One region of the Arthrobacter sp. NPDC080082 genome, then DNA from elsewhere that is predicted to be linked to it. Evidence: riboswitches for the same ligand, from Rfam matches in the RefSeq annotation. Region 1 holds a riboswitch; each other region holds the start of a gene.

Region 1 (9,469 bases):
GCCGATGGCGCGCAGGCCGCGGTCCTTCCAGGCCCGGTTGGCGCGGGCCATCTCGCGCGAGGCGGCGCGGGACCGGTCGGCGATCGCGTGGACCGCGGCTTCGACACCCGGGGCCGCCGGCGGCAGGCCTGCGGCAGGCGTGTCGTTCAGGGGCAGGTCGGGGTGCGAAGTCAGGGCCTCAGTCATGCTCCAAGTTTAGGCGAGTGGGTGGGTCAGACCAGCACCAGGTCGTCAACATGAACAACTTCGCGCTCGTAGCCAGGGCCCAGGCTGCGGCCCAGGTCCATGGTGGAGCGTCCGAGCATCTGCGGCAGCTCCCCGGCGCCGTAGTTGACCAGCCCGCGGGCGATCACGGTGCCGTCGGCGCCGACCATCTCCACCGGGTCGCCGCTCTCGAAGTCCCCATGCACGGCGGTGATGCCGGCTGGCAGCAGGGAGGTGTGGCGTTCCCGGACGGCGCGGACGGCGCCGTCGTCGAGCACCAGCCGGCCCTGGACGGACGCGAGGTGCGCCAGCCATAGCAGCCGGATGGGCTTGCGGGCGCCGTTAACGGAGAACCAGGTGCCCACGTCCTCCCCCGCCAGTGCGGCGGCGGCGTTCGGGGTGGAGGTGACCAGGGCGTGGATGCCGGAGCCGGCGGCGATCGAGGCTGCCTCCACCTTGGTGACCATTCCGCCGGTCCCCACGCCGGCCTTGCCGGTGCTGCCAATCGAGACGCCCTCGAGGTCACGGGGGCCCGCGACGTGCGGGATCCTCCGGGCGCCGCGTGCGGGCGGCCCGTCGTAGAGGGAGTCGACGTCGGAGAGCAGCACCAGCGCGTCGGCGCGGACCAGGTGGGCCACCAGGGCGGCCAGCCGGTCGTTGTCGCCGAAGCGGATCTCGTGGGTGGCGACGGTGTCGTTCTCGTTGACCACGGGCACGACGCCGAGGTTCAGCAGCCGGTCCAGGGCGCGGAACGCGTTGGTGTGCTGGCTGCGGCGCATGAAGTCGTCCGCGGTCAGCAGGACCTGGCTGACAGTGACCCCGTGGGCGCCGAAGGCGTGGGTGTAGCGGGCCATGAGCAGGCCCTGCCCCACGCTCGCCGCGGCCTGCTGGGTGGCGAGGTCGCGGGGGCGCTTCTCCAGGCCCAGCGGTGCCAGGCCGGCGGCGATCGCGCCGGAGGAAACCAGGATGATCTCGGTTCCGGCGTTGCGCTTGTGCGCCAGGGCGTCGGCCAGGCCGGTCAGGGCCTCCTCGTCGATGCCGCCCTTGATGGACGTCAGCGAGGAGGAGCCGACCTTGACGACGATCCGGCGCGCGTCGGCCAGGAGTGCCCGGCCGGGAAATACTGCCGGCGTCACGTCGCCGGCCCGGGTGGCGTTACTGGTCATCGGCGTCGCCGAGTCCACTCTCCTTGAGCGGCTGCTGGGCGCGGCGGCCGCTGACCGATTCGGTCCAGATGCCGGCCTTGCGCTCGGCTTCCAGCTCGGCGCGGGCGGCGGCCTTGGCGTCGCGGCGTTCCTGCTGTTCCTCGCGCTTCTGGCCGCGGGTGGGCCGGTCGCCGATGTCCGCGAAGCGGATGTCGGTGCCGCGCGGGGAGGCCAGCAGTTCCGCGCCGGCCATCATGGTGGGCTCCCAGTCGAAGACGACGCCGTCGTCCTCGCCGATCACGACGGCGTCGCCGGGCTTGGCGCCCTGCTTGAACAGCTCGGTTTCGACGCCCAGCTTGGCCAGCCGGTCCGCGAGGTAGCCGATGGCTTCCTCGTTGGTGAAGTCGGTCTGCTTGACCCAGCGGACCGGCTTTTCGCCCAGGACGCGGAACAGCGGCTCCATGCCGCGTTCCTCGCGCCGGATGGTGAAGCCGGATTCGTTGACCGCGCGGGGGCGCAGCACCGGGGCGGCGACCTTCGGCGGGGTCGCGGCGACGGCATCGCGGGCGGCCTTGACGATCTCGGCCATGGCGAAGCCCAGCTGGCGCAGGCCCTCGTGGCTGGTGGCGGAGATTTCGAAGACGCGGTAGCCGCGCTTCTCCAGTTCGGGGCGGACGAACTCGGCCATGTCCTTGCCGTCGGGCAGGTCCACCTTGTTCAGGGCGACCAGCCGCGGGCGGTGATTCAGCGGAACGACCTCGCCGTCGGTGCCGGCGTAGCTCATGTCGACGGCGTACTTCTCCAGCTCGGCCTCGATCACGGCCAGGTCGGAGAGCGGGTCGCGGTCAGATTCGAGCGTGCCGCAGTCGAGGACGTGGACCAGGGCGGCGCAGCGTTCGACGTGGCGCAGGAAGTGGTGGCCGAGGCCCTTGCCCTCGCTGGCGCCCTCGATCAGGCCGGGCACGTCGGCGATGGTGAAGCGGACGTCGCCGGCCTGGACGACGCCGAGGTTAGGGATCAGGGTGGTGAAGGGGTAGTCCGCGATCTTGGGCCGCGCGGCGGACATGGCGGCGATCAGGCTGGACTTGCCGGCGGACGGGAAGCCGACCAGGGCGATGTCCGCGATGGACTTCAGTTCCAGGACGATGTCGCTGGATTCGCCCTCGATGCCGAGGAGGGCAAAGCCGGGGGCGCGGCGCTTCTGCGAGGACAGGGCCGCGTTGCCGAGGCCGCCGAGGCCGCCGGCGGCGGCGATGTATTCGGTGCCCTCCCCCACCATGTCGGCCAGGACGGTGCCGTCCTTGCTCTTGACGACGGTGCCTTCGGGAACGGGCAGGACCAGGGTCTCGCCGTTCTTGCCGCCGCGCCAGTCACCCATGCCGGGGCCGCCGTTGGTGGCGTGCCGGTGGGGGGCGTGGTGGTAGTCCAGGAGGGTGGTGGTCTGGGGGTCGACGCGGAGGATGACGTCGCCGCCGTTGCCGCCGTTGCCGCCGTCGGGTCCGCCGAGGGGCTTGAACTTTTCACGGTGGACGGAGACACACCCGTGACCGCCGGTACCGCCGGATACGTGCAGTACTACCCGGTCTACAAAGCTGGCCACGTGGATCTCCTCAGTGCTGTTCCCGGTCCGCAAGGTCCCGGAATGATTGTAATGCGGTTAAAACACCGGTGGAGCGGACCCATTGGCCCGCCCCACCGATTGTGAAACGTAGGTGTTACTCTGCGGCTGCAGCAGCCACGATGTTCACGACGCGACGGCCGCGGCGGGTGCCGAACTCGACAGCGCCGGGGGTCAGTGCGAACAGGGTGTCGTCGCCGCCGCGGCCAACGCCGGCGCCCGGGTGGAAGTGGGTGCCACGCTGGCGGACGATGATCTCGCCGGCGGAAACAACCTGGCCGCCGAAGCGCTTCACGCCGAGGTACTGGGCGTTGGAGTCACGACCGTTGCGAGTGGAGCTCGCGCCTTTTTTATGTGCCATTTGGAATGCCTGCCTTCAAAAAATTCTGGGAAACTGCGGGAACCTGATCAGTAACGGAAAGTTACTTGATACCGGTGATCTTGACCTTGGTCAGTTCCTGACGGTGACCCTGGCGCTTCTTGTAACCGGTCTTGTTCTTGTACTTCTGGATGACGATCTTGGGACCACGGAGGTCTTCCAGGATCTCAGCCGTAACCGTTACCTTAGCCAGGTCCGCTGCGGCAGACGTGACCTTGTCACCGTCCACCAGGAGCAGTGCGGGCAGCTCAAAGGTGCTGCCGGCTCCACCGGGGACGCGGTTCAGGGTAACGAAGTCTCCAACAGAAACCTTCTCTTGGCGGCCGCCTGCGCGGACAATCGCGTACACCACTGGGGAACTCACTTCTCTCGACGTTTATTACTAGATTTGCGTGCGGAACCTGGCCCCGAAATACCGGAGCGGCTCACGCTGTGCCTCAACGCCGGCAGGTTCCCCGGGGGAACCCATGAGCTATCCCGTGGATCATCCGTCCCGCGTGGGGTGGACAGGTCCTCAGGGTCATAACCCAAGTGTTGGCGTAAGCACCGAAGATCAAGACTACGCTAATTTCGCCTTCGGCCGCAAACGAGGCAGGCCCCGGAGAGTCGGGCGTGACCGGTGCCACAGTGCCGTTTTCCAAGGAACCGGACCGGGCGCCGCAGCCGCTTTCGGGAACCGCGCCCCACCACCTTACCGGCCGCGGCTCCCGTTCCGGGTCAGGCGTGCAGCCTCGGCGCGTCGAAGAAGTCCACCTCGAAGCGCACCGAGTGGACGAACGCCTCGGTCATGGCGCCCCGTTCGGCGGCGGAACCGCGGCGGGCGGCGGCATCCGTGTAGCGGATCGCCTGCCGGGTTGACTCGGCGAAGGCCGCGTCCGCGTAGGTCCGCAGCCAGGCGGCGTAGGGGTGGCCTTCGTCCGCGCCCGCGGCGAGGAACTGTGCGTGCAGCGCGGCGCCCACCTCGGCATAGAGCCAGAAGCACGGCAGCGCCGCGGCCACGAGGACCCCGTAACTGCCGGCCAGGGACGCGGCATGCAGGTGGTCCACGTAGGACTTGGTAACCGGACCCTGCCGCGGGGTGCCGGCGCGCCCGGCGAGCCAGCTGCGGTGCAGTTCCGACTCAACCTCCAGGCACTGGGCGGCCGAGCGTGACCAAAACAGCTGCTCGGCCTCCGTCGGGGCAAGCGCGGCGGCGCGGGAGAGCACCCGGGAGTAGCCGTTGAGGTAGAGCGCGTCCTGGCCGAGGTAGTAGGCGAACTCGTGCTCCGGCAGGGTCCCGTCGGCCAGGCCCCGGATGAAGTCCAGGGCGTAGATCTCCGACAGGCCCTCCGCGGCGATGGGCTCGAGGCCGGTGGCAAAGTCGCCGGGTTCCCTAAGGCGTTCCGTGAAGTGTTCCGTGCCGGCCCCGGGCCCCGATTCCGCCGGCTGGGCGAGGTGGTGGAAGTGGTGGACGGGTCCGTTGCCGGTGCCGACGTCGAGCCGGACGGCCTCGCGCAGCGCCCCCAGCAGCCAGGGCTTGACGCGGCGCAGCGCCGCTTCCCAGTCCCCGCCGGCGGCGTAGGCCGTGGCAAGGGCCGAGGACAGCGAGCACCCGGTGCCGTGGCTGTTGCGGGTGTCGACCCGCTCCCCCGGCACCACCACGGTCTCGCTGCCGGGCAGTCCCGCGCTGTTGACCAGCGCGTCCGGGCACCCGCCGTCGGCGTCCTCCTCGAGATGGCCGCCCTTGACCAGGACCGTGGTTCCGGCCAGCGCGGAGAGGCGCTTGCCCTGCTCCAGCGCCTCCGCCCAGCCGGCGGCGACCGGTTCATCCAGCAGGAGGGCGAGTTCGGCCAGGTTCGGGGTGACCAGGTCGGCGAGCGGCAGCAGGGTGTGCAGGGCCGCGACGGCCGATTCCTGCAGCAGCCGGTCACCGCTGGTGGCAACCATGACGGGGTCCAGGACGACGACGGCGGGCCGGGTACGTTCCAGCCACGCCCGCACCGCGTCGATGACGCCGGCGTCGCCGAGCATGCCGATCTTGACGGCGTCGATGGTGATGTCCTCGGCGATGGCGTCCAGCTGCTCGGTCAGGAAGGCGGCGGGGGGCACGTGCACGGACCGGACGCCGCGGGTGTTCTGCGCGGTCAGGGCGGTGATGGCGGCCATGCCGTAGCCGCCCATGGCCGCGATGCTCTTCAGGTCCGCCTGGATTCCGGCGCCGCCGGAGGGGTCGGAACCGGCGATGGCCAGGACCCTGGGGACCGGGGCCCGCCCGGTGGCCGCGTGGGCCGTGCCGGCCGACGCCTCGGGTCCGGCGGCGTCGGCCCTGGATGCCGGGAACACCGTCTGCAGGAAACTGGCGCCGGCCGCGGGAGTGGTTGAGAGAGCCGCGGGTGCTACCGCGGGTTGGGTCGAAGACAAGAGACATCCCTTCGCCGGTGCTAACCGGACAGGTTCAACGGGTGTGGATCTCAGCCGGCCCGATGCGCGGCACCCCGTGTCGCGTTCCAGCGTAGCGCCCCTCCCCGGTTTCGCTGCCCGGCGGCCCGTTCTGCCCGGTCCCACCTCCGGCCGGACTCCCCTTAACCGGCTCGCGGGTACCGCCCGGAGTCGACGCTTCGAAACGTCGAGTCCGGGAGATACCCGCGAGTGGTACTGAGCGGTACCGGGTGGTGCGGCGGCGGAGCGGTTTAGAGCTCCGAGGCCGGTACGCCGACGCCGAGGATGATCGGGCCTCCGTTGTCCTTGACGACCGGCTTGACCGTTTCCGGTGCCTTGGCCTCGTGGACGGAGCCCTGGCCGGACGGGGCGGAGGCCTGCCGGCGCTGCTCGACGGCGGTCTCGTTGGCTGCCCCCTGGGCACGGCTGGCACTACGGTGCCGCCGCGGACGGCGCTGGCCGGTGGCCGGTTCCGCTGCCGCCGGAGTGCGGGTGGCGACGGGGGCCGCCGTCTGCGCGGCCGTCTTGGGAGCCTCCTGCCGGCGGGTGTCCTGCTTCGGAGCCTCCTGCTGCCGGGTGTCCTGCTTCGGAGCCTGCTGCGGGGCAGCTTCCCGACGGGTTTCCGGCTCGGCCGCACGGTTGCGGGCGTTCGGCGGCTGGATCCGGGCCGTGCGGGCACGTCCCCGGCCCCGGGTGGCTCGGGACTGGTCAGCGGACCGACCGCCGGCCGGAGCCTCGGCGGGTGCCTCAGCCTCCGGGGCAGGGGCATCCACGGACCGTTCCTCCACAGCCGGCGCTTCCACGGACGGGGCGGCCTCGCGGGCCGCGGTCGCCGTGGTCCCGGACTGGCGGTTCCGCGAGTCCGAGTCGCCCAGGTTGGCGAACGCCTCAGTCAGCAGGTCCAGGGTCAGGGCCGGCTGCGGCGCCTGTTCGGCGTGCTCGACGAAGGGCAGTGCCACCTGCTCGCCCCCGAAGGTCAGCACGGCGGCGGGACGGCCGGCTGCTTCCTCGGTGGAGGCCAGCTCGACGGCGGCGTCCAGGGCCGCTTGCCGTGTCTCGGCGTCGGGCGCTGCGCTGGCGTCGCCGTCGTGCAGGTGGGCCGCGTGGGCGGCCGCCGCGATATTCGCCAGCGCTGCACGGGTGGCCTCGGCCTTGGCGTGCCGCTCGGCCTCGGTGGGCTCGTGGTGCCCGGCCGCCGGCACCTGCTGCTGCTGGCCCTCGGTGCCCTGGCCGCCCTTGCCGCGGCGGCGCTTGCGCTCGTTGCGGGCGGCGGGCTGCTGCTCGGTGCGCGGAACATGGTGTTCCGCGGCGACGGTGTTGGCGCGGCGGTGCTCGACCGGTTCGTCGTGCGTGACGACGCCCCGGCCGGCGCAGGCCTCGCACTGCTCACCGAAGACTTCCAGCAGGCCGGTGCCCATCCGCTTGCGGGTCATCTGCACGAGGCCGAGCGAGGTAACCTCGGCCACCTGGTGCTTGGTCCGGTCCCGGCCCAGGCACTCCACCATGCGGCGCAGAACGAGGTCGCGGTTGGATTCGAGCACCATGTCGATGAAGTCGATGACGATAATGCCGCCGATGTCTCGCAGGCGCAGCTGGCGGACGACTTCCTCGGCCGCTTCGAGGTTGTTCTTGGTGACGGTTTCCTCGAGGTTGCCGCCGCTGCCGGTGAACTTGCCGGTGTTGACGTCCACCACGGTCATGGCCTCGGTGCGGTCAATCACGAGGGAGCCGCCGGACGGCAGGAAGACCTTGCGTTCCAGAGCCTTGTGGATCTGCTCGTCGATGCGCCAGGCGGAGAAGATGTCCGTGTCCTTGGTCCACTTCTCGAGCCTGCCCACCAGGTCCGGCGCCACGTAGGTGACGTAGGCCTCGATGGTGTCCCAGGCCTCCTCACCGGAGACGATCAGCTTGGAGAAGTCCTCGTTGAACACGTCGCGGACCACCTTGATGGTCAGGTCCGGTTCGCCGTAGAGGAGCTCCGGGGCGAGGATCTTGGTGGACGTGGCCTGGCTTTCGATGCCCTCCCACTGGGCGCGGAGCCGGTTGATGTCATGCGTCAGCTCCTCTTCCGAGGCTCCCTCGGCCGCGGTGCGGACGATCACGCCGGCGTCTTCCGGCAGGCGGTCCTTGAGGATGCGCTTGAGCCGGTTGCGTTCGACGTCGGGCAGCTTGCGGGAGATGCCCGTCATGGAACCGCCGGGCACGTACACGAGGTACCGGCCGGGCAGCGAGATCTGGCTGGTGAGCCGGGCGCCCTTGTGGCCCACCGGGTCCTTGGTCACCTGGACCAGGACGGAGTCGCCGGACTTGAGCGCGTTCTCGATCCGGCGCTGCTTGCCCTCGAGGTTGACGGCGTCCCAGTTGACCTCGCCGGCATACAGCACGGCGTTGCGGCCGCGTCCGATGTCGACGAAGGCCGCCTCCATGGAGGGCAGCACGTTCTGGACGCGGCCCAGGTAGACGTTGCCGATCAGGGAGTCCTGCTGGGTCTTGGACACGAAGTGCTCGGCCAGGACGCCGTCTTCGAGGACGCCGATCTGGATTCTGTCGTCGCGCTGGCGAACGATCATCTGCCGGTCCACGGATTCGCGGCGCGCCAGGAACTCCGCTTCGGTGATGACGGTGCGGCGGCGGCCGGTGTCGCGGGACTCGCGGCGGCGCTGCTTCTTCGCCTCCAGCCGGGTGGAGCCCTTGACCGAGGTGACGCGGTTGCTGACCGGCGCTTCGCTGACGGTGCGCGGCGCGCGGACTCGGGTGACGGTGTTGGGCGGGTCGTCGTCGCTGCCGCCGGTCAGTTCGAGGTCCTGGTCACCGCGGCGGCGGCGACGGCGGCGGCGGGACGTCACGCCGTCCTCCAGTGCGGCCTCGCGGCCCTCCTCGGCGTCCTCGTCGCCGGGCTCGGCGTCGGTGTCGGACCCGGCGACCCGGCTGCGGCCACGGCGGCCGCGGCTGCGGCGACGGCGGCGGTTGCCCTGCTCGTCGTCCTCGTCGTCTTCATCGGTGTCTGTGTCCTCGGCAGCTGCCGCGGCGGGGGCGGGACGGACGACGGCGGTGAGGTCCGGGGCCTGGAAGAGCATGGAGGTGACGGCACCGGGGGCGGAAGGGGCGAGGAACAACGACGGCGTTTGGGTTTCCTGCGCCTCCTCGGCGGGGGCCTCCGTTGCCGGGGCCTCCTCGCCGGGGGTTTCGGAGGCGACGGCGGGAGCGTCCTGGGCGGCAGCGGCGGCTTCAACCGTGGGCGCGTCGTCGGTGGCGCCGGCCTCCGGGACGGTTTCCGCGGGCACCTCGGCGGGGGCAGCCTTGGCGCGGCTGGCCCGGCGGCGGACCGGCTTGCGCGGGACATCGGCCTCAGCCTCGGCATCGGCGGGCACGTCGGCGGGGGCCACGGCCTCGGAAACGGTCAGGAGGGCGGGGGCTTCGTCCGCGGCGTCAGCCTCGGGTGCTGCGGCTGCCTTCGGGGCGGCCTGGCGGCGGGTGCGGGTCCGGCGCGCCGGGGCCTTCTCCGCTGCGGGTTCCTCCGCGGCATCGGCCGGGACGCTGTTGTCTGCATTGGCAGCGTCTGCTTCGGCGCCTGCGGCGGGAGCCGCGGCGTCGGCGGTTTCATCGGCCGGTGCGGCCGCTTCGGCCTTGGGAGCCGCTTTCTTTCGGGTGCGCGGTGCCCGTTTAGGCTTTTCCGGCACCTCGGTGGCGGTTGCGCCGTCGGTC
Region 2 (9,469 bases), on a different contig from region 1:
GCGGCCCCGGACGCCCCCGCCCTGCTGGTCCCCTGGATTCCCGACCTCGGCCTGGAGCTGGCCTTCCGGATGGATGCCCTGGCCTGGGTGATGTCCCTCTTGATCCTGGGCGTCGGGGCGCTGGTCCTGGTCTACTGCGCCCGGTACTTCAAGAACAAGGACAGCAACCTGGGCGGCTTCGGGGCGCAGCTGTTGGCCTTCGCCGGGGCGATGTTCGGGCTGGTCACCGCGGACGACCTGCTCCTCATGTTCATCTTCTGGGAGCTCACCACCGTCCTGTCCTACCTGCTGATCGGCTACGCCCGGACCCGCCTGGCCGCCCGCCGCTCCGCGCTGCAGGCCCTGATCGTCACCACCGCCGGCGGCCTGGCCATGCTGGTGGGCCTGATCATGCTCGGATCCTTCGCCGGCACCTACCGGATCTCGGCCCTGCTGCAGCAGGCGCCGGAGCTGGTGGCCGGCCCCGCCGCGCCGGCGGTGGCCACCGCCGTCGTGCTGGTGCTGGTAGGGGCCATCACCAAGTCGGCGCTGGTGCCCTTCCACTTCTGGCTGCCGGGCGCCATGGCGGCCCCCACCCCGGTCAGCGCGTACCTGCACGCCGCGGCGATGGTGAAGGCCGGCATCTACCTCGTGGCGCGGCTGGCGCCCGGGTTCGCCGGGACGGACACCTGGCTGCCGGTGGTGCTGGGCCTGGGCCTGGCCACCATGCTGGTGGGCGGCTACCGGGCGCTGCGCCAGACGGACATCAAACTCATCCTCGCCTACGGCACCGTCAGCCAGCTCGGCTTCCTGAGCATGGTGGTGGGCCTCGGGCAGCCCGACGCCGCCCTGGCCGGGATCGCCCTGCTGCTGGCCCACGGGCTGTTCAAGGCCACCCTGTTCCTTGTGGTCGGCATCATCGACCATCAGGCCGGCACCCGCGACATCCGCAAGCTCTCCGGTGTGTTCCGGTCCTCCCGGGCGCTCGGCGTCGTGGCCGTGATCGGCGCCGCCTCGATGGCCGGGGTGCCCCCGCTGGCCGGGTTTGTGGCCAAGGAGTCCGTTTTCGAGGCCTTCGTGCACCACGCCGGGTCCGGGCCCTGGGGAGTGGTGGTCCTGGCCGGCGTCGTCGTCGGGTCGATCCTGACCTTCGCCTACAGCGCGCGCTTCCTCTGGGGCGCGTTCGCGGTCAAGGACGGCGTCCCGGTCACCCGGTTCAAGGCCATCAAGCCCGCCTTCCTGGCCGCGCCCGCAGTGCTGGCCGTCCTCACGGTGGCCTACGGGCTGTGGCCCGCGCCGGTGGACGGCTGGATCCAGCCCTACGCCGCGCTGTTCGCCGGTGAGGACGCCCACGACGCCGGGCACCTCGCCCTCTGGCACGGAATCACGCCGGCGCTGGGCCTGACCGCCGTGACCTTCGCCCTCGGACTGGCGATGTACTACGGCCGCGGCGCCGTCGCCCAGGCCCAGGAGCTGGTTCCGGGCTGGATCAACGGCGACCGCGCCTACCAGCAGACCATCGGCGCGCTCGACGACGCCGCCGTGTGGGTCACCGGCCGCACCCAGCGCGGTTCGCTCTACTTCTACCTGGCCGTCATCCTCAGCGTGGCCTTCCTGCTCCCGCTGACCGCCATCCTGCTCGCGGGCAAGCCCCTCCCGGCGGACCTCTACGTCATCGACCCGGGGTCCCCGCTGCAACTGGTGGCCGGAGCCGGCATCGTGGTCGGCGCCCTCGCCGCGGTCCGCGCCAACAAGCGGTTCCTGGCCGTCCTGATGGTCTCCGTCACCGGCTACGGCATCGCGCTGATGTTCGCACTGCAGGGCGCCCCGGACCTCGCGCTGACCCAGATGCTGGTGGAAACCATCATCCTGGTGGCGTTCGTGCTGGCCATGCGCAGCCTCCCGGCCGAACTCCGGGACCGCACCGGCGGCCGGTACCGCGTGGTCAGGATCATCATCGGCGCCGGCTTCGGCCTGACCATGATCTTCGTGGCGATCTACGCCCTCGGTGCCCGGGTCGCCACGCCGGTCTCGCTGGACTTCCCGCGGCTGGCCTACGACGGCGGCGGCGGGCTCAACGTCGTCAACGTCACCCTGGTGGACATCCGGGCCTGGGACACCTTCGGCGAGATCTCCGTGCTGGCCCTTGCCGCCACCGGCGTCGCCAGCCTCATCTTCGTCCGCGGCCGTGGCGACCGGATCCGGTCCTCCGGCTCGGTCGTCGAGGGCACGGTGGGCCGCCTGGCCGCCCCCGCGCACAGCCGCGACGGCGCCGCGCTGGCCCTGAGCCGCCGGTTCGCGGCGTCCACCAAGGACGCCTGGCTGGTGGCCGGCCGGACCCTCGCCCCCGAGCGGCGTTCCATCATCTTCGAGGTGGTGACCCGCCTGGTGTTCCACTCGATGATCGTCTTCTCGATCTACCTGCTGCTGGCCGGGCACAACCTGCCCGGCGGCGGCTTCGCCGGCGGCCTGATGGCCGGGCTGGCGCTGACCATCCGCTACCTGGCCGGCGGCCGGTTCGAGCTGCGCGAGGCCGCGCCGCTGAGCGCCGGCGCGCTGCTGGGTATCGGCCTGGCGACGGCGGCCGTGTCCGGGGTGGCGCCGCTGCTCCTGGGCGGCGAGGTCTTCCAAAGCGCCATCGTCCAACTCTGGCTCCCGGTCTTCGGTGACATCAAGTTCGTCACCTCCACCATCTTCGACATCGGCGTCTACATCGTCGTCGTCGGCCTGGCCCTGGACGTGCTCCGCAGCCTCGGCGCCGAAATCGACGAACACTTCGAAGAGCAGTCGGACGCGGCCGCCGGAACCACCCCCGGGGGGAATGCATGAGCGTCAACCTGACCCTGCTGACCGTGATGGGGGTGCTGTACGCCTGCGGCATCTACCTGCTCCTGGAGCGCAGCCTCACCCGGGTGCTGCTGGGCCTGATGCTGCTGGCGAACGCCACCAACCTGCTCATCCTCACCACGGGCGGCTACGCCGGCCTGGCCCCGCTGTTCGCCAAGGACACCGATCCCGGCGCCTACAGCGACCCGCTGCCGCAGGCGTTGATCCTGACCTCGATCGTGATTTCCTTCGCCGTGACCGCGTTCATGCTCGGCATCATCTACCGCACCTGGGTGCTGGCCCGGCAGGACGAGATCCAGGACGACGCCGAGGACCTCCGCGTCGCCGAGACGCCCAGCTTCGACGCCGAGGACGACGCCGTCATCCCCGAGGAAACCTCCGAATTCCCGTTGCCCGCCGTCGAGCCCGACGCCGGCGGGACCATCCTGGCCGGCGCCCGCCAGATGCCGGCCAGCGAAGCCGCGGCAGAGGAACGGCCCGGCTCCCGCACCACCGCCCCGAACCAGGAAGGAGGGTCCGAGTGAACATCGCCAGCTTTGCCCCGCTCGCCGTCGTCCTCCCCATCTTGGGCGCCGCCCTGACCTTCCTGCTGATCCGGCACTCCCGGGCGCAGCGGACGGTCAGCATCGCGCTGCTCTCCGTGACCCTGCTGCTCGAGTGCTGGCTGCTGGCCTCCGTCTGGGAGGGCGGCACGGCGGCGGTGAGCATCGGCGGCTGGCTGCCGCCGTGGGGGATCGTGCTGGTGGTGGACCAGTTCTCCTCGCTGATGCTGGTGGTCTCCTCCGCCGTGAGCCTGGCCGTGCTGGTCTATGCGACCGGGCAGGGCATGGCCGACGGCGACAGCGACGCCCCGGTCTCGATCTTCCACCCCACCTACCTGATCCTGGTGGCCGGGGTGTCCAACGCCTTCCTCTCCGGAGACTTGTTCAACCTCTACGTGGGCTTTGAGATCCTGCTGACGGCCAGCTACGTGCTGATGACCCTCGGCGGCACCGGGCCCCGGATCCGCGCCGGCGTGACCTACGTGGTGGTTTCTGTGGTCTCCTCGGTGCTGTTCCTGATCGCCATCGCGATGATCTACGGCGCCACCGGCACCATCAACATGGCGGACCTGGCCATGAAGCTGGGGGACCTGGACCAGGGAACCCGGAACCTGCTGCACGTGCTGCTGCTCGTGGCGTTCGGGATCAAGGCCGCCGTCTTCCCGCTCTCCTTCTGGCTGCCCGACTCCTACCCGACCGCCCCCGCCCCGGTTACGGCGGTGTTCGCCGGCCTGCTCACCAAGGTGGGCGTCTACGCGATCGTCCGCACCGAGACGCTGCTCTTCCCCGGCGACACCTTCAACTCCCCGCTGATGGTGGTGGCGCTGCTGACCATGGTGGTGGGGATCCTGGGCGCGCTCGCGCAAAGCGACATCAAACGTCTGCTCTCCTTCACCCTGGTCAGCCACATCGGCTATATGGTGTTCGGGCTGGCGATGTCCTCGGTGGCCGGCCTGGGCGCCGCGGTGTTCTACGTGGCGCACCACATCACCATCCAGACCAGCCTCTTCCTGGTCACCGGGCTGATTGAACGCCGCGCCGGCAGCTCCTCCGTGGACCGGGTGGCGGGCCTGGCCAAGCTCTCCCCGCTGCTGGCCGTGCTGTTCTTCATCCCGGCCATGAACCTCGCCGGGATCCCTCCGCTCTCCGGCTTCCTGGGCAAACTGGGCCTGCTCCAGGCCGGCGTCCTGCTCGGCACCCCGCTGGCGTACGCGCTGGTGGCCGGCGGCGTCCTGACCAGCCTCCTGACCCTGCTGGCCATCGCCCGTGTCTGGAACCGTGCCTTCTGGCGCAAGCCCGAGGACGCCGAGCACCCGGACCCGGTGCTGCTCGCCGCCCCGGGCGGTGAGTCCCAGGGAACCGGCGGGGCCGGGACATCCTCCGCACGCCACACGGTGAGCCTGCTGCCGCGCACCATGGTCGGTTCCACTCTGGCGCTGGTCATCCTCGGCGTGGCCCTGACCGTGTTCGCCGGGCCGCTGTTCCGCCTCTCCGGCCAGTCCGCGGCCGAGATGCTGGACCGGTCCTCCTACATCCACGCGGTCCTCGGCGACGAGGTCACGGTCCCGGCCCCGCCGCAGCCCGTGGCCCAGGGAGGCGGCAAATGACCCGCAAACGCATCTCGCTGCGCCAGGAACTGCCGCTGCTGGTCTGGCTGGTGATTGTCTGGGGCGCCCTCTGGCAGGACTTCAGCGCCGGCAACCTGCTCTTCGGGGCGCTGATCGCTGTGTTCGTGGCCCGGTTGTTCTACCTGCCGCCGGTGGAATTGGGCGGACGGTTCAACGTGCTGCGCGCCGTCCCCTTTGGCCTGGTGTTCCTCGGCAAGGTGGTCGCGGCGAGCTTCCAGCTGCTCTACCTCGCCGTGGTGCGCGGGCCCCGGGTGGTCAGCGCCATCGTCGCGGTCCCGCTCCGCAGCCACTCGGATCTCCTGGTCACCGCCACCGGCCACGTCATCTCGCTGATTCCGGGCTCCCTGGTCGTGGAGGTGGACAGGGGTACGTCCACGCTCTATATCCACGGCATCAACGTCCGCGACGCCGAGGACGCCGCCAGGCTCCGCAAGGACGTCCGGGACACTGAGGCCGGCCTGATCCGGATCATGGGCTCCCCGGAGGAAGTTTCCGCCCTCAAACAGGAGGCAGCCGCATGATGCCGATCGTCCTGGCCGTGACCGCCGTGATTCTGTCCCTCGCGGCGGGCGGCGCCATCATCCGGATCGCCCGAGGGCCTTCGCTGCTGGACCGCGTGCTCGCCACCGACGTGCTGCTGGCCATCCTGGGCGCCGCGCTGTGCATCGACATGGCCGTCAACCGGCACCTGAACAACCTGATGCTGCTGGTGGCGATCTCGATCATCGGCTTCGTCGGGTCCGTGACCGTGGCCCGCTTCGTAGCCGACCGCAGGAGGCACCCCCATGAATCCTGAGACCTTCTCCGGGGATACGGTGATCGACGCCGTGTCCGCCGTGTTCATGGTGGTGGGTGCACTGATGTCCCTCGGCGCCGCGATCGGCCTGCTCCGCTTCCCGGACCTGATGAGCCGGATGCACGCCGCCACCAAGCCGCAGGTCCTGGGCCTGTTCCTGCTGCTGTGCGCCGTGGGCCTGCAGATGCGCACCTGGTGGGTGTGGCCGGTGCTGGTGGTCGCGTGGATCTTCCAGCTGCTGACCGTCCCGGTCTCCGCGCACATGGTGGGCCGCGCCGGCTACCGCACCAAGCACCTCCACCCGGAGTTGCTGAGCGCGGATGAGCTCGAAGCGGTGGTGCAGCAGGCCGCCGGGGAACGCGGCTTCAACGAGGACGGGGAGCCCCGCCGGGACTGATGCCCGGGGGACTCCCCGTCGGAGTCCGGTGGTGCGGTGCGCCTAGACGATGTCCTGGGTCTTGGCGAAGCGAGTGATGGCCCGCTGCGTGCCGCGGTTGGCGAGGACCTGGATGACGGCGCTCACCGAGGCCGAGATCAGCGCGAAGGTCAGGGCCTGGCGCAGCGTGGTGGGGACGTCGTCGTCGTGGCCCTTCGGCGGCTTGTTGCCGGTGGTCTTCTCCCAGACGGTGTCCACGAGCTTGGTGCCGACGAGACCGGCGACCAGGCTGATGCCGGTGCCGAGCAGTTTGATGACAATGTTCATTTCGTGCTCCTTGCGGGTGGAAACAGGACTGCCCCTAGCCTACTGGCACACCGGTCCGGGGCGGACGCCCCTGTCCGCCGCGCGCCGCCCGGCCTACCGTCGGGCATGGACAGAGACCGGGGCGCACCCTGGGCGCCGTTCCAGCTGGCGGCCGGCTGCTGCTCGATCGCGTTCGTGGTGCTGCTGGTGCTGGCCCTTGTGCTGGACTTCATCGCGCCGCCGCCGGTCGACGGGGCCGTGCCGACGCTTGAGTTCATCGCCCGCAACAAGCCCGTCTACGTCGCCGAGCAGCTGCTTTGGACGGTCCCGAACATCCTGGCGGTGCCCGTCTTCGCTGCGCTGTTCCTGGCGTGCGCTCCGGCGGCAGAGGGACTGGCACGGGGCCTGGCGCTGGGCGGCGCCCTGGTGGGCGGGCTGTCCTGGGCGCTGATCCTCGCCATCCCGGTTACCAGCCGCGGCTCTCTGGTGCTGGTCTACCTCAGCGACCGGTACGCCGGGGCGGCCGACGACGCCGCGCGGCAGCGGATCAGCGCCGCCGCCGAGGCGGTGATCGCCGAGAACAACACACCCGCCGTCGCCGGGGTGCTTTCCGCGGCGGGCATTCTCCTCATGTCCGTGGCCATGGTGCGGGCAGGGCTCTCCCGGGCGGTGGGCTGGCTGGGCATCGGCGCCGGTGCCCTGGGGCTGCTCGCGGAGGCGCTGCGGTACCTCGTCCCGGCGCTCTACGGCGGCTACGGCCTCCTGATGTGGGCGTGGTTCGTGGCGGCCGGGATCGTGCTGATCCGGCTCGGCAGGGAGGGGAGGCGGGCCCCGGCGGCGCGGGTGTAAACTGGGCCAGCCCACACGGGCGACATTCATAACGACAGGGGAGCGCCGCCGTCGGACCCTTCCGGAGGAATCCGGGAACCGTAGGTGGGCGCTGAGAGTGCGGACAGCCGCAGACCCTCGAACCTGATCCGGTTAGTACCGGCGCAAGGGAGTCGAGTTCTCAGGGTGTCCGGAACACGCGGCAGCGGCCGCCGTGGCCGGAATACCCTCCCCTCCTGTACCTCAGGAGGACGACATGACCGATATTTCCACCCCCCGCACCACAGCGGCCGGCAAAAAGAGCTGGCGCGTGGTCGACATTGTCCTGGCGGCGCTGATCGCGATTGCCGGCGGCGTCATCTTCTGGGCCTGGGACCAGGGCTCCAACGTGGTGTCCGTCCCGCTCACCGCCGTCTACCCGCCCCTGACCGGCCTCTACGCCGGCGGCTGGATGATCCCCGCGGTCCTCGGCATGCTGGTGGTCCGCAAGCCCGGCGCCGCGCTGTTCTGCGAGGCCGTCGCCGCCACCGGCGAGCTGATCATGGGCTCCCAGTACGGCACCACCGTGCTGATCTCGGGCATCCTGCAGGGCCTCGGCGCGGAGCTGGTCTTCGCCGCCTTCCGCTACAGCAAGTTCAACCTCCCGGTCTCCCTGCTCGCCGGCGCCGGCGCGGGCCTCTTCTGCGGCCTGAACGACTGCTTCCTGCCCTGGGGCTGGAACATCGCCTTCGAGGCCGGGGACAAGGCCGCCTACATCGTCTTCTGCGCCATCTCCGGTGCCGTGATCGCCGGCGGCCTGGCTTGGATCGCCACCCGCGGCCTGGCCCGGACCGGGGTGCTGGCCTCCTTCGCCTCCCGCAAGGCGGCCACCGAACCCGTCTTCTCCTGACACCCGCGCGCATGAACGCCGACGACGTCCGCCCCGCCGCGGTCACCGCCCGCGGCTGGGGCTGGCGGCACGCCGGACGGTCCCGGCCCGCCATCAGCGGACTGGACCTGGACATCAGCCCGGGCGAACGCGTCCTGCTGCTGGGACCTTCCGGCGCCGGTAAGTCGACCCTGCTGCACGCCCTGGCCGGGGTGCTCGGCGAGGGCGGCGGCGCGGACGCGGACGCCGACGACGCCGACGAGACCGGCAGCCTGCTCATCGACGGGGCCCCACCCCGGGACCGCCGCGGACGCGCCGGGCTGGTGCAGCAGGACCCGGAGACCCAGGTGGTGCTTTCCCGGGTGGGTGACGACGTCGCGTTCGGGGCGGAGAACCTCGCCGTCCCGCCCGCGGAGATCTGGGCCCGGGTAGGGGAGGCGCTCGACGACGTCGGGCTCGGATCCCTGCCCCTGGGCCACCCGACGTCTGCCCTCTCCGGCGGGCAGAAGCAGCGGCTGGCCCTGGCCGGCATCCTCGCGATGCGGCCCGGGCTCCTGCTGCTGGACGAACCCACCGCGAACCTCGACCCCGCCGGTGTGCTGGAGGTCCGCGACGCCGTGGGCCGCTGCCTGGACCGGACCGGCGCCACCCTGGTGGTGGTGGAACACCGGGTTTCCGTGTGGAAGGACCTGGTGGACCGGATCGTGGTGCTGCAGCCCGGCAGCGCGGGCGAATCCGCCGTACTGCTGGACGGGCCGCCGGACCGGGTGCTGGCCGAGGCGCGGGAGATGCTGATCGCCGCCGGGGTCTGGGTCCCGGGCCACGTGCCGGCCACCCGCGCCCGGAGCGCCGGCGACACCGGGCAGGGTCCGGAACCCGGCTTCGAAGCGGGCCGGCTGTTGCTGGCCGCAGAGTCCCTGGCCGTGTCCCGCGACCGTCCCCGCCGGGGCGGCCTGCGGACCCGCTTCCGCGCCGTGCCGCCCGTGCCGGTGCAGGAGGGTATCGCCGCGCAGGTCCGTGCGGGGCGCGCGCTCACCATCACCGGGCCCAACGGCGCCGGGAAATCGACCTTCGCCCTGACCCTCGCCGGGCTGCTGGCCCCGGTGGCCGGGACCGTGTCCGCTACCACCGACCTCAGCGCCGGCGCGGGCATCGACCCCTATGCCTGGAAGGCGCAGCAGCTGATCCCGCGGATCGGCACGGTCTTCCAGGAACCCGAACACCAGTTCGTGACCGGCCGGGTGCTGGACGAACTGACCTTCGGGCCGCGGCAGCTGGGCCGCGGCGCGGACCGGGTGG
Region 3 (9,469 bases), on a different contig from region 1:
CATCTCCGTCTTCTCCTCCTCCGGCCGCGCCGCCGGATTCGTCGCCACCCGCGGCGGGACCGCCCTGGACAGCGACTCGCTGCCGGGCGCCGTCGCCGCAGCGGACATCATGATCGGCTGCAGCGGCTCGGACAGCCGGGTCGAGGCGGACGAGCTCGCCCGCATCCGCTCGGCCTCGCCGCAGCCGCTGATCGCCATCGACCTGGCGCTCACCCACGACTTCGACCCCGCCGTGGCCGAGCTCGACGGCGTCGAACTCCTCACCCTCGAATCGGTCCGCCTCGCCGCGCCGCAGGAGCAGGCCGAGTCCCTGACCCAGGCCAGCGGCATCGTGGCCGGCGCCGCCACCGCCTTCGAGCAGGAGCGGGAGGCGCGGTCCGTGGACTCCGCCATCGTGGCCCTTCGCCGGCACACCATGGACGTCCTTGACGCCGAGATGGAGAAGGTCCGCGCCCGTCACGGCTGCACCGCCGCCGCCGAGGAGGTCGAGTTCGCCCTCCGCCGCATGGTCAAGCAGCTGCTGCACGTCCCGACGGTCCGCGCCCGTGAGCTGGCGGCCAACGGCCAGCAGGCCGACTACGTCGCAGGCCTCGAGGCCGTCTACGGCATCACCGTCGAACAGCCCGCCCAGCCTGCCGCCGGCAAGGCACCGCGGGCCGCGGAGGCCGGCTGCCCGGTCGACCACAGCGAATCTGCCTGACGAACTCCCTGCTTGGCGTTTGTCCCCCTGACCGGCCCCCGGTGTTTCTCCCCCCCGGCCCTCCCGCAGCCGCTGACTACGCGAACGCGTTGATGCCGGTCAGTTCCGCCGACTTCTGCCACAGCCTTTCCGCCGCCTCCCGGTCGATCGCGTGGGCGTCAACGCCGCGGACCCTGGCCTCCGGGGAGCCCGGCACGGTGCGCTCCGCGATGTCGCAGTCCTCGCAGTAGACCCCGCCCATTCCCGCCAGCCGCGGTGAGGTGGCGGCCCAGACCGAGGTGGCCGTGCCCTGCTCCGGGGTCTTGAAGCGTTCGTTGACGTTCCCGGCCTCGTCCATCCAGCCGGAGGCGATCATTTCCTCGCGGGGCAGGTGGCGTTGCAGTTCGGTCATGATGCCGCCGGGGTGGACGGCGAAGGCACGCACTCCGGAGGACTTGCCCAGGGCGTCGAGTTCGACGGCGAAGAGCGCGTTGGCCGTCTTGGCCTGGCCGTAGGCCTGCCATTTGTCGTAGCCGGAGTCGAAGTTCAGGTCCTCGAACCGGACCGGCGAGAGCTTGTGGCCGGTGGAGGACAACGCAACCACCCGGGCCCCGTCCCCGGCGGACAGGGCGGGCCACAGCAGGTTGGCCAGGGCGTAGTGGCCCAGGTGGTTGGTGGCGAACTGTGCTTCCCGGCCGGGCCCGACGAGGGTCTCCGGGCTGGCCATGATGGCCGCGTTGTTGATCAGGATGTCCAGGCTGCCGGCCTCTCCAAGGAAGCCGGAGGCGAGGAGGTCCGCAGCGAAGCTCCTGACGCTGTCCAGGTCGGAGAGGTCCAGGGCGGCGACGGCCACGCCGTCGAGGCCGGCCTGGTCCAGCACCTCGCGGGCGTGTTCTGGCCGGCGGGCCGGGACCATGACCTTGGCGCCGGCGGAGGCCAGCGCCCGGACCGTTTCAAGGCCCAGCCCGGAATAGCCTCCGGTGACGACGGCGGTCTTGCCGTGCAGGTCGATTCCCGCGACCGCTTCGGCCGCCGTCGTGCGGGGCCCGAATCCGGAGCCGAGGGGGTGCTGCGGGGTGGTGCCGTTGTCCGTGACCATGGAGCTGCCTTTCAGTAGACGGGTTTGCCGGGCTCGACGTCCCGGACCCAGGCGAGGATGCCGCCCTCGAGGTGGCTGACGCGCTCGTAGCCTGCGGCCCGGGCGGCGGCCAGGACGGCCGCGGACCGGGTGCCGGCCTTGCAGTGGAACACGATGTCCGTGTTCTGCGGCAGCTCGGCCCACGCCTCGCCGGCGAGGATCCGGCCCTGCGGGATGAGCCGGGCGCCCTCAATCCGGACGATGTCGTACTCGCCGCTCTCCCGGACGTCCACCAGTTCGAACTGCCGCAGGCCCGCGTTGCGGGAGGCGAGCATGGTGGCCAGCTGGGTGGCGGTGATGGTGTGCCCGGTGTCCGTGCCGGCGTCGGCGGCGGGGGTGATCCCGCAGAACGCCTCGTAGTCGGTCAGTTCGGTGACCCTGGGCGCGTCCGGGTCGCGGGAGACCTTGATTTCGCGCCAGCTGCCGCCCAGGGCGTCGAAGAGCGCCACCCGTCCCAGCAAGGAACGGCCGACGCCGGTGATGAGTTTGACCGCCTCGGAAACCATCAGGGAGCCGACGGCGGCACACAGCATGCCGAAGACCCCGCCCTCGCCACAGGAAGGGACGGACCCGGCCGGCGGCGCCTCGGGATACAGGTCGCGGTAGGTGGGGCCGTGCTGCTCCCAGAACACGCTGACCTGCCCGTCGAAGCGGAAGATCGACCCCCAGACGTAGGGCTTGCCCAGGATGGCGGCCGCATCGTTGACCAGGTAGCGGGTGGCGAAGTTGTCCGCCCCGTCGATGATCAGGTCATAGCCGGCGAACAGTTCCAGGGCGTTGGACGCGTCGAGCCGGACGTTGTGCAGGCGGACGTCAACGAGGGGGTTCAGGGCGGCGATTGCGTCCCGCGCCGACTCGGTCTTGGGCCGGCCGACGTCGGCGACGCTGTGGATCACCTGGCGCTGCAGGTTGCTCAGGTCGACGTCGTCGTCGTCGATGATCCCGAGCGTTCCGACGCCGGCGGCCGCCAGGTACAGCAGCGTGGGTGAGCCGAGCCCGCCGGCGCCAATCACCAGGACCTTGGCGTTCTTCAGGCGGCGTTGGCCCAGGGATCCGATCTCGGGAATGATGAGGTGGCGGGAATACCGTTCCACCTCCGCCGCGGTGAGGTCGGCGGCCGGTTCCACCAGCGGGCCGGGAGCCTGGCCGGCCGCGGCGGAAGTACTGTTCTCGGTCAACTTCGAAGCCATACTTCAATCTATGCCCGAAGTTGCCGCCAGTCATATTACCCCCGCGTATTGTGGAACCAACAGCGAGGAAAGAAGGCCCAGAGTGGTTCATCAGGCACCGGTTGATCGGGGACAGACCGGAAAGCCGGCGGCGCAGCCGCGCACCGGTGGGCAGCGTTCCGCCCGCCTGCCCCGCGATGAACGCCGGGCCCAGCTGCTGGCCGCCGCGCAGGAGGTCTTCGTCGCGAACGGCTACCACGGTGCCGCCATGGATGAGATCGCCGAGACCGCCCACGTGAGCAAGCCGGTCCTCTACCAGCACTTCCCGTCCAAGCGTGAGCTTTACTTGGCGCTGCTGGACAGCCACCTCTCCACCCTCACCGCGCTGCTGCTGGGGGCCTTGAACTCCACGACCGACAACGACGAACGCGTCCAAGCGGTCATGCGGGCCTACTTCCGGTTCATCGCCCACGACGACCAGGCGCACCGGCTGGTGTTCGAGTCCGACCTGGTGAACGACGCCGACGTCGCCCGCCGGCTTGAGACTTTCAACAAGACGTTCGCCGACGCGATCGCCAAGGTCATCGCTGAGGACACCAAACTCCCGCTGCTGGAGGCCCAGCTGCTGGGCCGCGGCCTGTCCGGCATGGCCCAGGTCAGCGCCCGGTACTGGCTGGAAACGGACGGCAACCTGGACCTCGATGTGGCCAGCGACCTGATCTACCGTTTAGCTTGGCGCGGAATCAGCCGCTTCCCGAAAGAGTCCTAGACTACAAATAGAAAACCCCCTTTAGGGGAACGTGAACACTTTGATTGGCTGGGAGGCCTTGCTGTGGAAGTAAAGATCGGCATTCAGAACATCGGCCGCGAAATCGCCCTGGAGTCCGGCCAGGACGCCGACGCCGTGGCGGCGCTGGTCAGCGAGGCCATCGCCAAGGGCACCGAGCTGCGCCTCACCGATGAGAAGGGCCGCCAGGTAATCGTGCCGGCCGGCGTCCTCGGCTATGTTGAGATCGGCGCCGAAGAGGTCCGCCGCGTCGGCTTCGGCGCCCTCTAGGACCCGCTGTGCTCTCCCTCATCGTGGTGGCGATGGTGGCCGTTGCCGCCGGCTTCGTCGTCTGGGCCAATGGCAAGCGGCATGCCAAGTACGGCATCGCCGTACCCGCCGGTGTCGCCCTCACGGTGGGGATGCTCAGCTGGATCATCTTCCAGGCCGCGGGCCTCGGCTATCAGCCGGGCCTGACCTGGATCCCGTGGATCCTGCCGCTGCTGCTCGCCGCGGCCGCCGCGGTTGCCGCCGTCGTGCTCCTGGGCCGGTCCCGCACCGCCCAGGACACGGAGCGGCTGAACGCCATCCTGCGCTCCTAGCCCCCTACAGCGCCTGCTGCAGCACCCAGCGGTTGCCGTCCGGATCGCTGAGGTGGGCGAATAGGACGCCGCCCATGTCCTCGATTTCGCTGACCTCCGCCCCGCGGCCCACCAACTCCGCGCGCGTCGCGGCCAGGTCCGGGGTCACCAGTTGCAGCCCCTCGAGGCTGCCGGGCTTCATCCCGGTCATTCCCGTCCCGATCACAATTGACGCCGCGGAGCCGGGAGGCGTCAGCTGGACCACCCGCATCCCCGGGATGTGTTCGACGTCGTGGTCCAGCACGAACCCCAGTCGCTCGGAATAGAACTCCTTGGCCGCGTCGACGTCGGCCACCGGAACCTGGATCACTTCTAGGCGCATCTTCATGCGCCTAGGCTACCCCGCTCCCCCGGCGGGTAGCCGCGGTCCCTGGCCGCGGTCCCTAGAGGAACTCGGCGCGGCCTTCCATGCCGGAGGACGCCAGCGCGTGCTCGCGGCGCGGGATGCGGCCGGCCAGCCGGGCCAGGCGGCCCGCGGCGACGGCGTGTTTGAACGCCTCTCCCATCAGCACCGGGTTCTGTGCCCTGGTCACCGCGGTGGCCAGCAGCACGGCATCGCAGCCCAGCTCCATGGCCAGCGCCGCATCCGAGGCCGTGCCGATGCCGGCGTCGAGGACCACGGGTACCGAGGCCCGGGAGACGATCAGTTCGATGTTGTGCGGGTTCAGGATGCCCAGGCCGGTGCCGATCGGCGCGCCCAGCGGCATGACGGCCGTGGCACCGAGGTGCTCCAGGCGCAGCGCCAGGACCGGATCGTCGTTCGTGTAGGCGAAGACCTTGAACCCGCGCGCCACCAGCTGTTCGGTGGCGTCGGCCAGTTCCAGGGCGTCCGGAAGCAGCGTCTGTTCGTCGGCGATCACTTCGAGCTTCACCCAGTCCGTCTCCAGCGCCTCGCGGGCCAGTTCGGCGGTGAGCACCGCGTCGCGGGCGGTGAAGCATCCTGCGGTGTTGGGCAGCACCCGGATGTTGCGGTCGGCCAGCAGTTGGAACAGCGATCCGCTCTCGGCCGGGGAGTAGCGGCGCATCGCCACGGTGGTCAGTTCCGTGCCGGACGCTTCCAGTGCGGCGCCGAGGCCGTCGAGGCTGGGTGCGCCGCCGGTGCCCATGATGAGCCGGGAGCCCAGCTCCACGCCGTCGAAGGTCACCGGGTCGCGGTGCGCCGTGGCCTTCACGGCGGGCTCCTGCGCGGTGTCTGCTTCCTTCATGCCGTTCATCCTCCCTGTACCGCGGTGACGAGTTCGACGTCGTCGCCCTCGATGAGTTCTGTTGCGTGCCACCGGCTGCGGGGCACGACCTCGGCGTTGCGCGCGACGGCGACGCCGAGTTTGCGTCCGTCCGTGGCCTGGCCGTTGTCCGCCAGGGGCCGGCCGGTGACGCCGCTGACGAGGGCGCCGACCGTGGCGTTGTCCGGGAGCGCGTGCGGCTTCCCGTTGAGGGTGATGTTCATGCGGTTGTCCTGTGGGTCGCGGGGTGGAGAGCATTGGTAGGGCTGTGCGCCTGGCTGGTCGACTGGCTGTGCTCAGCGTCCGTGTGCGGGCGGTCGAAGCGGTCCGGGAGGAACCCGTCCCACCGCGGGTCCGGGGTGCCGTCCAGCAGCTCCCGGCAGATGGCCGCGGCGGCCGGGGTCAGCAGCACCCCGTGCCGGAAGAAGCCGGTGGCGATCACCAGGCCCGGGACGTGGCCGCCGCCGGCGGCACGGACCCGTCCCAGCAGCGGGGCGTTGTCCGGGGTGCCGGGGCGGGCCCTGGCCGTGGCCTCGTCGAGTTCCAGCTCGGCGACGGCCGGGACCAGCTGCTGGGCGTCGCGCAGCAGCTGGTAGACCCCGCCGGCGGAGACGGCCCGGTCCCGGGCCTGGTCCTCGCGCTGGGTGGCGCCCACCACCACGGTGCCGTCCCCGCGCGGAACAATGTAGACCGGGACGCCCCGGACCAGTCCGCGCACGGTGGAGCTCAGCAATGGACGCAGCCGTTCGGGCACCCGGAGCCGGAGGATGTCGCCGTGGACCGGCCGCAGCGGCAGGGTGAGCCCGGCCGGGAGGTCCTGCAGGGCGGCGGCGCCCAGGCCGTTGGCCACGATGGTCTCGACCGACCGGATCTCCCCTCCCCCGCTGAGCCGCACGCCGGCGACCCGGCCGTCCGCCTGGATTAGGCCCTCGGCCCGTTGCGGGACGGCCCGGAACCCGGTGTCGGCGGCCAGCAGCGCCGTGATCCGGGTGATCAGGCGGCGCGGGTCCACCTGATGGTCGGCGGGGATCTCGAAGGCGCAGGAGATCGCCGGGCTGAGCAACGGTTCGCGGCGGCGGGCCTCCCGCACGGTGAGGGGTCCGACGGACAGGCCGGAGGCCAGTTGGAGGGCGCGCAGGTCCGCGAGCGCCTGGCGGTCCGCGGCGTCGGCGCCCACGGCGAGGGTCGGCGTCGTGAGATAGCCGGTGCCGGCGCCTTCGTCGCCCCCGTCGGCGAGGCTGCCGGCGAAGGCGGGCCAGAGCCGGGAGGACTCCAGCATCAGGGGCAGGAGGCCCTCCTCCTGGTAGTGGAGTTCGCTGACGGGGGCTAGCATGCCGGCGGCGGCCCAGCTGGCGCCGTCCCCGGGGGCGTCGTCGACCAGCGCCACGGTGCGTCCGGAGCGCCGGAGTTCCCAGGCGATGCCGTAGCCGATCACGCCCCCGCCAATCACGGCGACGTCGACGGCGCCGTGGCGGCCGTCAGGCGGGGCCCCGGGGCCGTGCGGCCGGGCCTTAGGGCTGGGGGTGGTGTTCATGGGTTCCTTCCCTACGCCGGTACTAGCCGGATCAGGTCAAGCGGTCGGCTCTGACGCCCTCTCAGCCCTGCGCCGTCACCGGCCTGCGGGGCTCCCGCGGTATGCGCCCAGTTTAGAGGAACTACGCTTGGGGCATGAGCCAGGATGTCCACAGCACCGCCCGTTTGTACCTCTGCACCGATGCCCGCAAGGACCGCGGAGACTTTGAAGCCTTTGTCGATGCCGCGTTTACCGGGGGCGTGGACATCATCCAGCTCCGGGACAAGACCATCGAAGCCGCGGAGGAACTGGAGTTGCTGGAGGTCCTGCACACGGTCGCGGCGCGCCACGGCCGGCTCTGGGCCGTCAACGACCGCGCGGACCTGGCCTCGCTGGCCGGCGCGCCGGTGTTCCATATCGGGCAGAAGGACATTCCGTTCGGAGCGGCCCGGGACTTCCTCGGCAAGGACACCGTGATCGGCCTGTCCACTCACACCCCGGAGCAGGTCGACGCCGCCATCGCCGCCGCGCCGGGCCGGAGCGGGCTGGACTACTTCTGCGTGGGCCCGGTCTGGGCGACACCCACCAAGCCCGGCCGGGCCGCCGTCGGCCTGGACCTGGTCCGCTACGCCGCCGACGCGATCGAGCACGCCGAGGCCGCGGGCGACGGCGGCAAGGTGGCCGGCGTCGTGCCGTGGTTCGCGATCGGCGGCATCGACCTGACAAATGTGGAGCAGGTCCTCGACGCCGGGGCCCGGCGGATCGTGGTGGTCCGGGCGATCACCGAGGCGGAGGACCCCGCCGCTGCGGCGCAGGCCCTGCTCGCCGCCCTCGACGCCCGGGCTTAGTCGCGGCCGTGCCTAAGCGCGGCCGGTCGCCTCGGCCTCACCGGCCGCAGGCCCTCTACCCCGCCAGGCCCAGCAGGGTCATCCGGCGTGAGTGCGCCGTGGCCAGCGAAGTCAGCAGCGCCCGGACCGGATCCGTGCCCGCAGGGACGCCGTTGCCCGTTGCCCCGTTGCCCGCTGCTTCCGAACCCTGGACGGCCAGGAAGGCGTGGTCGGCCGCGACCCGCTGCGCCTGGGTCAGCGCCTCGCCGAGAAGCCGCCGTGCCCACAGCGCCAGCCGGGAGGCCAGCCGGGGATCGTCGGCCAGGGCCTGCTTGAGCCGTTCACGCAGCACCCCGGTGGCCTCTTCGGAGGCCTGGACCTGCTCCACGAGTTCCGCGGTGGCGGGATCCAGCCGCGGAATCAGGGAACGGTAGAAGTCGGCGGAGACGGTGTCGATGACGTAAGCCTTCATCAGCGACTCGAACCAGTCGGCCGGCCGCGTCCGCTCATGGAAGTGGTCAACCGAGCGCTGGAACGGCACCATGGCGCCCTCCACGTCCTCACCCACGGCTTGCAGCCGGGCGCACACCAGTTCGTAGTGCTCGAACTCCCGCACCGCCAGCCGGCCCAGCACTGCCCGGTCCCGGAGGGTGGGCGCGTAGCGGGCGTCGGAGGAGAGCCGTTCAAAGGCGGAGAGTTCGCTGTAGGCCATCACGCCGAGCAGGTCCGTGAGAAAGCGGTGATCGCGGGCGGAATCCGGCGTCGGAGTGCTCATCGTTCAAGACTAGCGGCGGATTTCGGGCTACCCTGACTTTCGTGTCTCACCATCGCCTGACGCCGAGCGTCCGCCAGCAGCAAAACCAGCTCGCCGGGGCGCTGAAGGCCCTGCGAACAGTACTGGAACTGCCTGGGCCGTTCCCCGAGGAGGCGCTGCGCGACGCCGAGGCGGCGGTGGCCGGGCACGAACTTCCCGGCCTGGACCTGACCCACGTGGAGTTCGTGACGATCGACCCGGCGTCGTCCACGGACCTGGACCAGGCCCTGTTCATTGACCGCTCCGGCGACGGATACAAGGTCTTCTACGCGATCGCCGATGTCCCGTCCTTCGTGGCCCCCGGCGGCCCGCTCGACGCCGAGACGCGCCGCCGCGGGCAGACCTTCTACACGCCCGAGGGCCGCATCCCGCTCCACCCCGAGGTCATCAGCGAGGCCGCCGGCAGCCTCTTGGCCGGCCAGCTCTGCGCGGCCTTCGTCTGGGAGTTCGAGCTCGACGCCGCCGCCGAGGTGTCCTCGGTCCTGGTGCGCCGCGCCCGGGTCATCAGCCGCGCCAAGCTCAGTTACGCCGGGGTGCAGGCGGACCTCGACGCCGGCACGGCCGCCCCCGTTCTGGAACTGCTGAAAGAGGTCGGCGGCAAGCGGGTGGAGCTCGAGCGGCAGCGCGGCGGAGCGAGCCTGAACATGCCGGACCAGGAAATCGAACAGCTCCCCGACGGCGGCTACCGGATCGTCGCGG

The links. A riboswitch is a leader RNA that binds a small molecule or an ion and turns the genes downstream of it on or off. The one in region 1 is predicted to bind thiamine pyrophosphate.
Region 2: it holds a riboswitch for thiamine pyrophosphate, as region 1 does, so the genes downstream of both, AB0O44_RS04050 (ECF transporter S component) here and AB0O44_RS05470 (bifunctional hydroxymethylpyrimidine kinase/phosphomethylpyrimidine kinase) in region 1, are expected to answer to the same signal.
Region 3: it holds a riboswitch for thiamine pyrophosphate, as region 1 does, so the genes downstream of both, thiO (glycine oxidase ThiO) here and AB0O44_RS05470 (bifunctional hydroxymethylpyrimidine kinase/phosphomethylpyrimidine kinase) in region 1, are expected to answer to the same signal.

What each region holds. Positions count from the first base shown of each region.
Region 1 covers NZ_JBFBKQ010000002.1:244,621-254,089, reverse strand. Annotated here, with positions in the region: gene AB0O44_RS05495 (glutamate-5-semialdehyde dehydrogenase) at 1-186, opposite strand, end outside; gene proB (glutamate 5-kinase) at 213-1,370, opposite strand; gene obgE (GTPase ObgE) at 1,360-2,949, opposite strand; gene rpmA (50S ribosomal protein L27) at 3,065-3,328, opposite strand; gene rplU (50S ribosomal protein L21) at 3,390-3,698, opposite strand; gene AB0O44_RS05470 (bifunctional hydroxymethylpyrimidine kinase/phosphomethylpyrimidine kinase) at 4,064-5,575, opposite strand; TPP riboswitch at 5,736-5,833, opposite strand; gene AB0O44_RS05465 (Rne/Rng family ribonuclease) at 6,016-9,469, opposite strand, start outside.
Region 2 covers NZ_JBFBKQ010000001.1:854,673-864,141, reverse strand. Annotated here, with positions in the region: gene AB0O44_RS04090 (Na+/H+ antiporter subunit A) at 1-2,808, shown strand, start outside; gene AB0O44_RS04085 (Na(+)/H(+) antiporter subunit C) at 2,805-3,350, shown strand; gene AB0O44_RS04080 (Na+/H+ antiporter subunit D) at 3,347-4,975, shown strand; gene AB0O44_RS04075 (Na+/H+ antiporter subunit E) at 4,972-5,517, shown strand; gene AB0O44_RS04070 (monovalent cation/H+ antiporter complex subunit F) at 5,514-5,792, shown strand; gene mnhG (monovalent cation/H(+) antiporter subunit G) at 5,782-6,189, shown strand; gene AB0O44_RS04060 (DUF4235 domain-containing protein) at 6,232-6,495, opposite strand; gene AB0O44_RS04055 (hypothetical protein) at 6,601-7,323, shown strand; TPP riboswitch at 7,350-7,491, shown strand; gene AB0O44_RS04050 (ECF transporter S component) at 7,559-8,191, shown strand; gene AB0O44_RS04045 (ABC transporter ATP-binding protein) at 8,203-9,469, shown strand, end outside.
Region 3 covers NZ_JBFBKQ010000001.1:110,334-119,802, forward strand. Annotated here, with positions in the region: gene AB0O44_RS00430 (glutamyl-tRNA reductase) at 1-700, shown strand, start outside; gene AB0O44_RS00435 (SDR family NAD(P)-dependent oxidoreductase) at 777-1,778, opposite strand; gene moeB (molybdopterin-synthase adenylyltransferase MoeB) at 1,790-3,007, opposite strand; gene AB0O44_RS00445 (TetR/AcrR family transcriptional regulator) at 3,090-3,755, shown strand; gene AB0O44_RS00450 (DUF3107 domain-containing protein) at 3,819-4,043, shown strand; gene AB0O44_RS00455 (hypothetical protein) at 4,052-4,354, shown strand; gene AB0O44_RS00460 (VOC family protein) at 4,359-4,721, opposite strand; gene AB0O44_RS00465 (thiazole synthase) at 4,777-5,598, opposite strand; gene thiS (sulfur carrier protein ThiS) at 5,604-5,840, opposite strand; gene thiO (glycine oxidase ThiO) at 5,837-7,150, opposite strand; TPP riboswitch at 7,141-7,258, opposite strand; gene thiE (thiamine phosphate synthase) at 7,285-7,977, shown strand; gene AB0O44_RS00485 (ferritin-like fold-containing protein) at 8,033-8,731, opposite strand; gene AB0O44_RS00490 (RNB domain-containing ribonuclease) at 8,773-9,469, shown strand, end outside.